DNA from 4 places in the Pectobacterium wasabiae CFBP 3304 genome. Region 3 is predicted to be linked to each of the others. Evidence: predicted binding sites of a transcription regulator. Region 3 holds the regulator's gene; each other region holds the start of a gene.
The links. The regulator CRP, encoded in region 3, controls carbon source genes, mostly activating them, when cyclic AMP is high. The targets are predictions, from matches to a motif close to ATGTGANNNNNNTCACAT.
Positions count from the first base shown of each region.

Region 1: a site for CRP is predicted at 716-733, ahead of yrbN (protein YrbN). Genes of this name have one in related genera too.
Region 2: a site for CRP is predicted at 1,495-1,512, ahead of deoC (deoxyribose-phosphate aldolase). Genes of this name have one in related genera too.
Region 4: a site for CRP is predicted at 822-839, ahead of ompW (outer membrane protein OmpW). Genes of this name have one in related genera too.

Region 1 is NZ_CP015750.1:2,546,058-2,548,263, forward strand. Features, by position in the region: gene nlpI (lipoprotein NlpI) at 1-635, shown strand, start outside; gene yrbN (protein YrbN) at 746-817, shown strand; gene A7983_RS11570 (DEAD/DEAH family ATP-dependent RNA helicase) at 810-2,206, shown strand, end outside.
Region 2 is NZ_CP015750.1:3,735,469-3,737,674, forward strand. Features, by position in the region: gene deoR (DNA-binding transcriptional repressor DeoR) at 1-670, opposite strand, end outside; gene deoC (deoxyribose-phosphate aldolase) at 703-1,371, opposite strand; gene A7983_RS17055 (aspartate:alanine antiporter) at 1,710-2,206, opposite strand, start outside.
Region 3 is NZ_CP015750.1:1,161,376-1,163,581, forward strand. Features, by position in the region: gene A7983_RS05270 (phosphoribulokinase) at 1-196, shown strand, start outside; gene A7983_RS05275 (OsmC family protein) at 359-766, opposite strand; gene crp (cAMP-activated global transcriptional regulator CRP) at 1,141-1,773, shown strand; gene argD (bifunctional acetylornithine/succinyldiaminopimelate transaminase) at 1,882-2,206, opposite strand, start outside.
Region 4 is NZ_CP015750.1:4,127,241-4,129,446, forward strand. Features, by position in the region: gene A7983_RS18860 (YciC family protein) at 1-638, opposite strand, end outside; gene ompW (outer membrane protein OmpW) at 984-1,616, shown strand; gene A7983_RS18870 (oligogalacturonate-specific porin KdgM family protein) at 1,785-2,206, opposite strand, start outside.

The DNA.
Region 1 (2,206 bases), 1.4 Mb from region 3:
ATTTTTCACAAGCGCTGACGATCCGCCCTGATATTCCAGAAGTTTTTAACTACTTGGGTATCTATTTAACGCAGGCAGGCAATTTTGATGCTGCCTATGAAGCGTTTGATTCTGTACTAGAGCTTGATCCAACTTACAATTACGCGCGTTTAAACCGTGGCATCGCTTTGTATTATGGCGGTCGCTATCTGTTAGCGCAGGATGATCTGCTGGCGTTTTATCGAGACGATCCGAATGATCCTTTCCGTTCGTTGTGGCTGTATCTTGTGGAGCGAGAAATCAATCCAGAGGCGGCCAAGATTGCGTTGAAGAAACGCTATGACGACGTAAAGAAAGGGCCTTGGGGATGGAATATTGTCGAATTCTACCTGGGTAGTATCAGTGAAAAAACACTGATGCAGCGGTTACAGGAAGAAGCTACGAATAACACTTCGCTCGCTGAGCATCTCAGTGAAACTGACTTCTATTTAGGTAAGCACTACCTAAGTCTGGGGGACAAGAACACCGCCTTGGCGCTGTTCAAGCTGACGGTTGCCAACAATGTCCATAACTTTGTTGAGCACCGCTATGCATTGTTGGAATTGGCGCTATTAGGCCAAGAGCAAGACGACCTATCAGGATCGGACCAGCAATAGCTGACGAACACGTAATCAGCCTGAAAAACTTCGGTTATCACCTTCACGGGTGAGGGCTTTTTTGTTCGCTTTTTAATCCAATTTGAGCCGGTTCACACTTTTCAATGAAAATGACTGAAAATTTTCACGACGAGTTATGTAGACTGGCCGCCATATTTAATGAGGCACGTGTACATGACTGATTTACTTATTTCTTTTTCTGATTTGGGGCTGTCTGCTCCTATTATTAATGCCCTGACCGATCTGGGCTATGAAAAACCATCGCCGATTCAGGCTGAATGTATTCCTCACCTGCTGAACGGTCGTGATGTGCTAGGTATGGCACAGACCGGCAGTGGTAAAACTGCGGCTTTTGCTCTGCCATTACTCAATAATTTAAAACCTGAGTTAAAAGCACCGCAGATGCTGGTGTTGGCTCCAACCCGTGAGCTGGCCGTTCAGGTTGCTGAAGCCTGTAATGATTTTGCTAAACATATGCACGGCGTTAACGTTGTTGCCCTGTACGGCGGCCAGCGTTATGACGTTCAACTGCGCGCTTTGCGTGGTGGGGCACAGATCGTTGTTGGTACTCCTGGTCGTCTGCTGGATCACCTGAAACGCGGTACGCTGGATCTGTCCAACCTGAGTGGTTTGGTACTGGACGAAGCAGATGAAATGCTGCGTATGGGCTTCATCGAAGATGTTGAAAACATCATGGCTCAGATCCCTGCTACGCATCAGACTGCGCTGTTCTCTGCAACCATGCCGGAAGCGATTCGCCGTATTACGCGCCGTTTCATGAAAGATCCACAGGAAGTTCGTATCCAATCAAGCGTGACTACGCGTCCAGACATCAGCCAGAGCTACTGGACGGTGCAGGGTATGCGTAAAAATGAAGCGTTGGTACGTTTCCTGGAAGCAGAAGATTTTGATGCGGCGATTATTTTCGTTCGTACCAAGAACGCAACGCTGGAAGTGGCTGAAGCGCTGGAACGCAGTGGTTACAATAGTGCAGCGCTGAACGGTGACATGAATCAGGCACTGCGTGAGCAAACGCTGGAGCGTCTGAAAGATGGTCGTCTGGATATCCTGATTGCGACCGACGTTGCGGCACGTGGTCTGGACGTTGAGCGTATCAGTCTGGTAGTGAACTACGATATCCCGATGGATGCCGAGTCTTACGTCCACCGTATTGGCCGTACCGGTCGTGCTGGTCGTGCAGGTCGTGCACTGCTGTTTGTAGAAAACCGCGAGCGTCGCCTGTTGCGCAACGTTGAACGTACAATGAAGCTGACAATTCCTGAAGTGGAATTGCCAAATGCGGAATTACTGGGACAACGTCGCTTGGCTAAGTTTGCCGCTAAAGTACAGCAGCAACTGGAAAGCAGCGATCTGGACATGTACCGCGCGCTGTTGACGAAGCTGCAACCGCAGGAAGAGCTGGATATCGAAACTCTGGCTGCCGCGCTGTTGAAAATGGCACAGGGCGAACGTCCTCTGATTCTGCCACCGGATCCAGCATTCCGCCCTCGCCGCGAATTCCGCGATCGTGATGAGTCTCGTAGTGATTCACGTGGCGATCGTCGCCGCGA
Region 2 (2,206 bases), 2.5 Mb from region 3:
GGCCGATACAGGCGCGTTTTATCTGACCGAACTTACTGCTATCTGCCACAATAATGATGCGTTGTGCGGTCGCCATCGCGCGTTGCTTCATGCCCAGCTCGGCAAAGTTAAAGCAGGTCGCTCCTGCGTTAAGCTCAATACCCGCCGCAGAAATAAACGCTTTATTTGGGCAGATGTTGTCCAGTTCACAGCGCTGGTTAAGCGGAGTAAAAATCGCGTTATCAGGATGATATTCCCCACCGCATAAAATCACTCGACATGCCTTTTTTTCCTGAAGCGCCAAAAAGGTGTTCAGAGAGTAGCAGATCGCGGTAAAAGGCAGCTCATCAGGTATCGCATCAATGATGAAGGGAATGGTGGTGCCACAATCAAAAAAAACGGTATCGTTTGCCTCCACCAGATGGGAAGCGGCAACACCGATAGCCTGCTTTTCTTTTACGTGCTTGGTCTGTTGGTCGGAGACAAAATAGTGAGTGGCTCCGTTATTCTTCAGATCGCTAACAACGTAGCCGCCGAGCAGTATGACGTTGGTGGAATCTGCATTCAGATCGCGGCGCACGGTCATCTCTGATACGCCGAGTAGCTGCGCGGCGTCTTTAAGATGGAGTCTATCGGTTTTCTTTAATGCCTGAGCCAGTCTGCCGATTCGTTCGTCGCGCCGCGTTTCCATAAAATTCCCTGCTAATAAGCTATTTTTCGTTGTTAGTAGTTTCCTGCTGCGGCAGCGTCGCCTGAAACGATAGCAACGCCTGAACTCGTGCCGATACGCGTAGCACCAGCTTCAATCATTCGTTGTGCCGTTTGGCGATCGCGAACCGCACCGGATGCTTTTACACCCATCTCGCTGCCGACCGTATTGCGCATCAGTCGAACATGTTCTTCGCGTGCGCCGCCGGTGCTGAAACCGGTAGACGTTTTGACGAATGCGACATTCAACTGACGGCATATTTCACACACCAGCACAATTTGTTCGTCATCAAGCAGACAGGTTTCCAATATTACCTTCAACGGTATAGCGGCGCAAACCTCACGCACGGCCTGAATATCTGCTTTGACGGCGTCAATCTTTCCGCTTTTCAGCCAGCCGACGTTAATCACCATGTCGATTTCCTGAGCGCCAGCGTCAATGGCTGACTTGGCCTCAAAAGCCTTGCTGGAGGTCAGGCCGGCGCCGAGAGGGAAACCGATCACGGAACACACTTGTACCTCTGAATCTTTCAGTTTCTCAGCGACTAAGGGAACGTAACCGGAATTAACACAGACGGCATAAAAACGGTGCGCTATCGCTTCTTCGCACAGCGTGATGATTTGCTGTTCGGTGGCATTGGCTGCCAGCAGTGTGTGGTCGATATAGCGTGCATAGTCAGTCATGGCGAATCCTTGGTGATGTCGATAAAAAATCGGATGCAATGATTATGACACTCAATGATTTTAATGTCGCAAAAATAACAAAGAAATTAACTTTTGTTATTTTAATAACAAAAAATGAAGCGAATGTGATGATGGTTGCATGAGGACGGGAAGAGGAAACGGCTTTGAATAGTGTATACCAGAAAAGAAAACGCCCATCGTTCTTGAACCTCAAAGGCGGGAACGATGGGCTTCCTCAATAAGGGGAATCAAAGAAAAGCAGTGGCACTTATTCAGACTATAGGCCAAATAAAAAGTTCTGACCTTTCTCGAAAAAATTCACAATTTTTTACCGGTTTTTAACCGGGTAATTCAGGCCAGATAACCACGATAAGTGAGCCTGCTAATGTGAATAGCACGTTAGCGATGGCATAGGTACCCGCATAGCCGAGTGCGGGAATATTACTGCGTGCCGTATCGCTGATGATCTCCATGGCTGGCGCACAGGTGCGAGCGCCCATCATGGCACCAAACAGCAGTGCCCGGTTCATTTTCAATACATACGCGCCGAACAGAAAACAAATTACCACCGGCACCAGGCTGACAATCAGCCCTGAAGCCAGCATCTGGATGCCGACTTCTCCCAGGCTGCTGTTGATGGTGCTACCGGCACTCAGACCAACCCCCGCCATAAAGACCATCAAGCCAAATTCTTTGACCATATTGAGGGCACCTTGCGGAATATAGCCGAAGGTAGGGTGGTTGGCGCGCAGGAATCCCAGCATAATACCCGCGAAAAGCAACCCGGCAGCATTACCGATGCCGAATGTGAAATTGCTGAATTGGATGGTGATCA
Region 3 (2,206 bases):
GGACGAAAGCTTCGTCGTCATTCACTTTCAGGGGTTGGATAATATAGATTATCCCTATCTGCTCGCTATGCTGCAGGGTTCGTTTATCTCCCACATCAACACGTTGGTCGTTCCCGGCGGGAAAATGGGGCTGGCGATGGAGCTCATCATGGCACCGCTGGTGCAGCGACTGATAGAAGGGAAAGCCATCGAATGAGCAAAGCTGGGCACGGTAACACGAGCCAAGAGAATAATGCCGATCGTTTAAGCATCGAGATACACGAGCCGGCCACAGGGGTGAGGCCTCCTGCGGGAACCTCCTCTGTGTTTCCCCTAATAGCGGGCTTAAGTGATCAGCATTAGTGCCTCAAGAAAAAGATTATGCCAGCACTCTAATTTCGTGGCTGTGCGTCACCTCAACGGCTTTGCCCAGCATCAATGCCACAGAGCAGTATTTTTCCGCTGACAGGGCAACCGCCCGCTCGACGACTTTATCGGTCAATCCTTTCCCCGTCACAATAAAATGCAGATTGATATGGGTAAATAAACGCGGCGCTTCAGAGCGGCGTTCCGACGTCAATTTCACCTCACAATCCGCCACATCATTACGGCCCTTTTGCAGAATCGATACCACATCAATCGCGCTGCATCCTCCTACGGACATCAACACCATTTCCATCGGACTGGGCGCTTTATCGCCAGAATTACCATCCATCAATATCTGATGTCCTGATGCCGATTCGCCCAAAAACGTTAAGCCTTCAACCCATTTTACCCGAGCCTGCATGATGCCTCTCCACTAAAAATTTTTTGAAAATTTATATCGTTACTGTACAAAAACCAGCGTTAATCAGAGCTTTGTCATGCTGAAGCGAGACAACACAAGACACATCATTAAAGCTGTGTTAAAACAAAAATAGAATAGACCTTTTCTGGACAAACCCAGAAACGAAGAAGATGATGACGTAGCCAGACATACCCAGCCACGTTTACGGTGCGGCAAGGTAGCAGCCGGAAAATCAAGGGTACAGTGGTTCCAGTATATTCCCTGACGTCATTCTGCCTAGACTGAATTTTATTTTTTTAGCAGTTAAACACGCCGTACAGGGAACTCTGACCCCTGTAATTTGCGCAGTGAATTACAACAGAGGATGATAGCGAATGGTTCTCGGCAAACCGCAGACAGACCCAACTCTCGAATGGTTCCTTTCCCATTGTCATATCCACAAGTATCCATCGAAGAGCACGCTGATTCACCAAGGTGAAAAAGCAGAAACGCTTTACTACATCGTGAAAGGCTCTGTCGCAGTGCTAATCAAAGATGAAGAAGGCAAGGAAATGATTCTTTCCTACCTCAATCAGGGCGATTTTATTGGTGAGCTCGGCCTGTTTGAAGAAGGTCAGGAGCGCAGTGCTTGGGTTCGGGCAAAAACCGCCTGTGAAGTGGCTGAAATTTCATACAAAAAATTCCGCCAGCTCATTCAGGTTAACCCGGACATCCTCATGCGCCTGTCTGCGCAAATGGCAAACAGACTTCAGGTAACCTCAGAAAAAGTCGGCAACCTCGCCTTCCTTGATGTGACTGGCCGTATCGCCCAAACATTACTCAACCTGGCCAAACAACCTGATGCCATGACACATCCAGATGGCATGCAAATTAAAATTACCCGTCAGGAAATTGGGCAAATCGTTGGCTGCTCGCGTGAAACCGTGGGCCGCATTCTGAAAATGTTAGAAGACCAGAATCTGATCTCTGCACACGGTAAAACGATCGTCGTTTACGGCACTCGCTAAATCCCTGTCGCAGTACTACCCTACCAATAAAAAAGCGTGAAGCCTCGGCCTCACGCTTTTTTTATCGCACAATGCGTACAAAACGGTTTATCACAAAATATCGTGAACTCAGTTCGCGGTATCAACCACTTGAGCGACCGCTTTGGCGAATTTCGCCATCCCCTGCACAATATCATCTTCATCAATGATCAAAGACGGCACAAAACGAATGACGTTCGGCCCCGCCATCAACACCATAAGCCCCTGTGCCGTTGCGGCAGCCAGAAATTCGCCCGCACGACCATGCCACTGCGGTTTCAGCTCTGCACCCAACAGCAGCCCCATACCACGTACCTGATCAAATACGCTGTACTGCTGGTTGATTCTCTCCAGTTCACTAACAAAGCGATCGTGACGATCCGCTACGCCCGACAGCACTTCTGGCGTATTGATG
Region 4 (2,206 bases), 2.1 Mb from region 3:
GATACGAGTAACAAGATAACGATCTTCGTTAGTATCCACGTCACAATCGCGGAGGCGGTAATGCGTAAATTATCGTAAGCCAACCTGGCGCTGAGTTTTATCGCATGAAACACGCCACTTTTCTCTGCCACTATAATCACGGGGGACAAGCATAATGCAATCGCCAGTAAAATGCCGGGAACAACAAAAAGCACTATGCCGAGTGGGATGAGCAAGATGCAGAGTAAGAGAAAAATAAACAATTTAAGTAAAAAAGGTGTCGATGCCCCAATAGCACGTAGCGCACTGGTTCGTTGTCCATTAGAAACCAACTGGATCAACATTAACACCCCGCCGACCAGTAATGAGTTGCCGATTAATGTAGAAAAAATATCGGCTACCGAAATTTTCAGTAACACGTTTTTCTGTTCTGACGTCAGTTGCTGGACCAGGTCCATCAAGCCGATCTTGGCTGAAGCTGGAAAGTCATCATTAATGGACTGTAGCAGAATCTGTAATTCATCCACTGAGGGCAAAAAGGCGTTATTCATGGTGACAGTAATGAATGCCGTTAACAGTGACATCATTAGGATGCTGATGAACTGGTTGCGGGTAAAATTCATTGCGTCACGGTATAGCGCGGTGGCCGTGATAGGCATGCAGGCTCCTTGAAAAATAAATCGACAGAAAGAACTTAACTTACGATTGTAACCTGTTAATTCGTGCTGTGGCACCCCATCAACGATGCAATGCTGCTTTTCCCTTCGTTACGGATCAATGTGGCATGGTTACCCATTGTCATTTTCCTCGTTATCAATGACACGTTTTATACATTTCGCTACTTTTGATCTAGATCAATTCCATGAATTTTAATTGGTTAGTGGTAAATGATTTGGTTTGGTTTTGACGTAAAACCTTTAGGGGATGTGATCTGACTTAAAACAATAATACCTATTTGGGGGTATATTTTGTTCGAAATTTAAACCCTATAAATGGAGTGGGTAATGAAAAAAACATCTTTCTTATTGTTGGCAGCAGCGCTCATGCCTGCATTTGCGCAGGCTCATCAAGCGGGTGATTTCATTGTTCGGGCCGGTTCGGCCACCGTGCGTCCTGCTGAAAGCTCGGACAACGTGCTGGGGTTGGGGGAGTTTCAGGTTAGCAACAATACTCAGTTGGGTCTGACTTTCAGTTACATGGTGACGGACAATATTGGTGTTGAATTGCTCGCCGCCACACCGTTCAAACACAAAGTTGGTACACCGGGCACAGGAACGATTGCTGAAGTTAAACACCTGCCACCGTCACTGGTTGCACAATACTATTTTGGCGATGCTCAAGATAAATTACGTCCCTATTTGGGGGTTGGTCTGAACTACACAATGTTCTTCGATGAGAAATTTAATGATACGGGGAAAGGTGCAGGTCTGAGCGATCTGAGCCTGAAAAATTCCTGGGGCATTGCGGCGCAGGCCGGATTGGATTACAACCTGGATAAAAACTGGTTGCTCAATATGTCCGTGTGGTGGATGGATATTGATACCGATGTGAAATTTAAAGCCGGTAACGATCAGCAAAGTATCCATACTAAACTTGATCCGTGGGCCTTTATGTTTGGCGTGGGTTATCGTTTCTGATGGCGAACTTATTTTTAACGTTGTGTCAGCAACGGCCCGTAAGGGATGGCACGTCATAAAAAAATGGCGAAGTGAATAACTTCGCCATTTTTATAGACAGGAAATAACAAACCAATAAAGAAATACTATTTATTACTACAACACTTATCTATATAGCTTTATTAACTATTAGAACGCGTATTGCACACCAACACGGTAGCGAGTTTGGCGCTCATCAGTGGTTGTACTGCCAATTACGTTGCCGACTTCAGCGTATGGTGTCCAGTTTTTGTCATATTTATACGCTAATTTAACGTTATGAGTGAGGCCATAGTTGTCGCTGTCGGCAACGTAACCAACAGAGCCGGCTTTGGTTTTCTTGTCGTATTCAAATTCGTATTCAACCACAAAGTTCGCAGGCAGTTTATAACCCAGCGTACTGGTGATGGTATAGCCTTTCATATCGGTAGGCTCTGTAGTAGTAATTTTATTACTTCTACGTAAATAAGATGCACGATAGCGCAGGCCATAGTACAGAGAATCAGTAATATTGGCGGTGCCTTTGATGTAAGGACGATAGTTGTTGTCGTCTGAACTGGTGACCATATTCA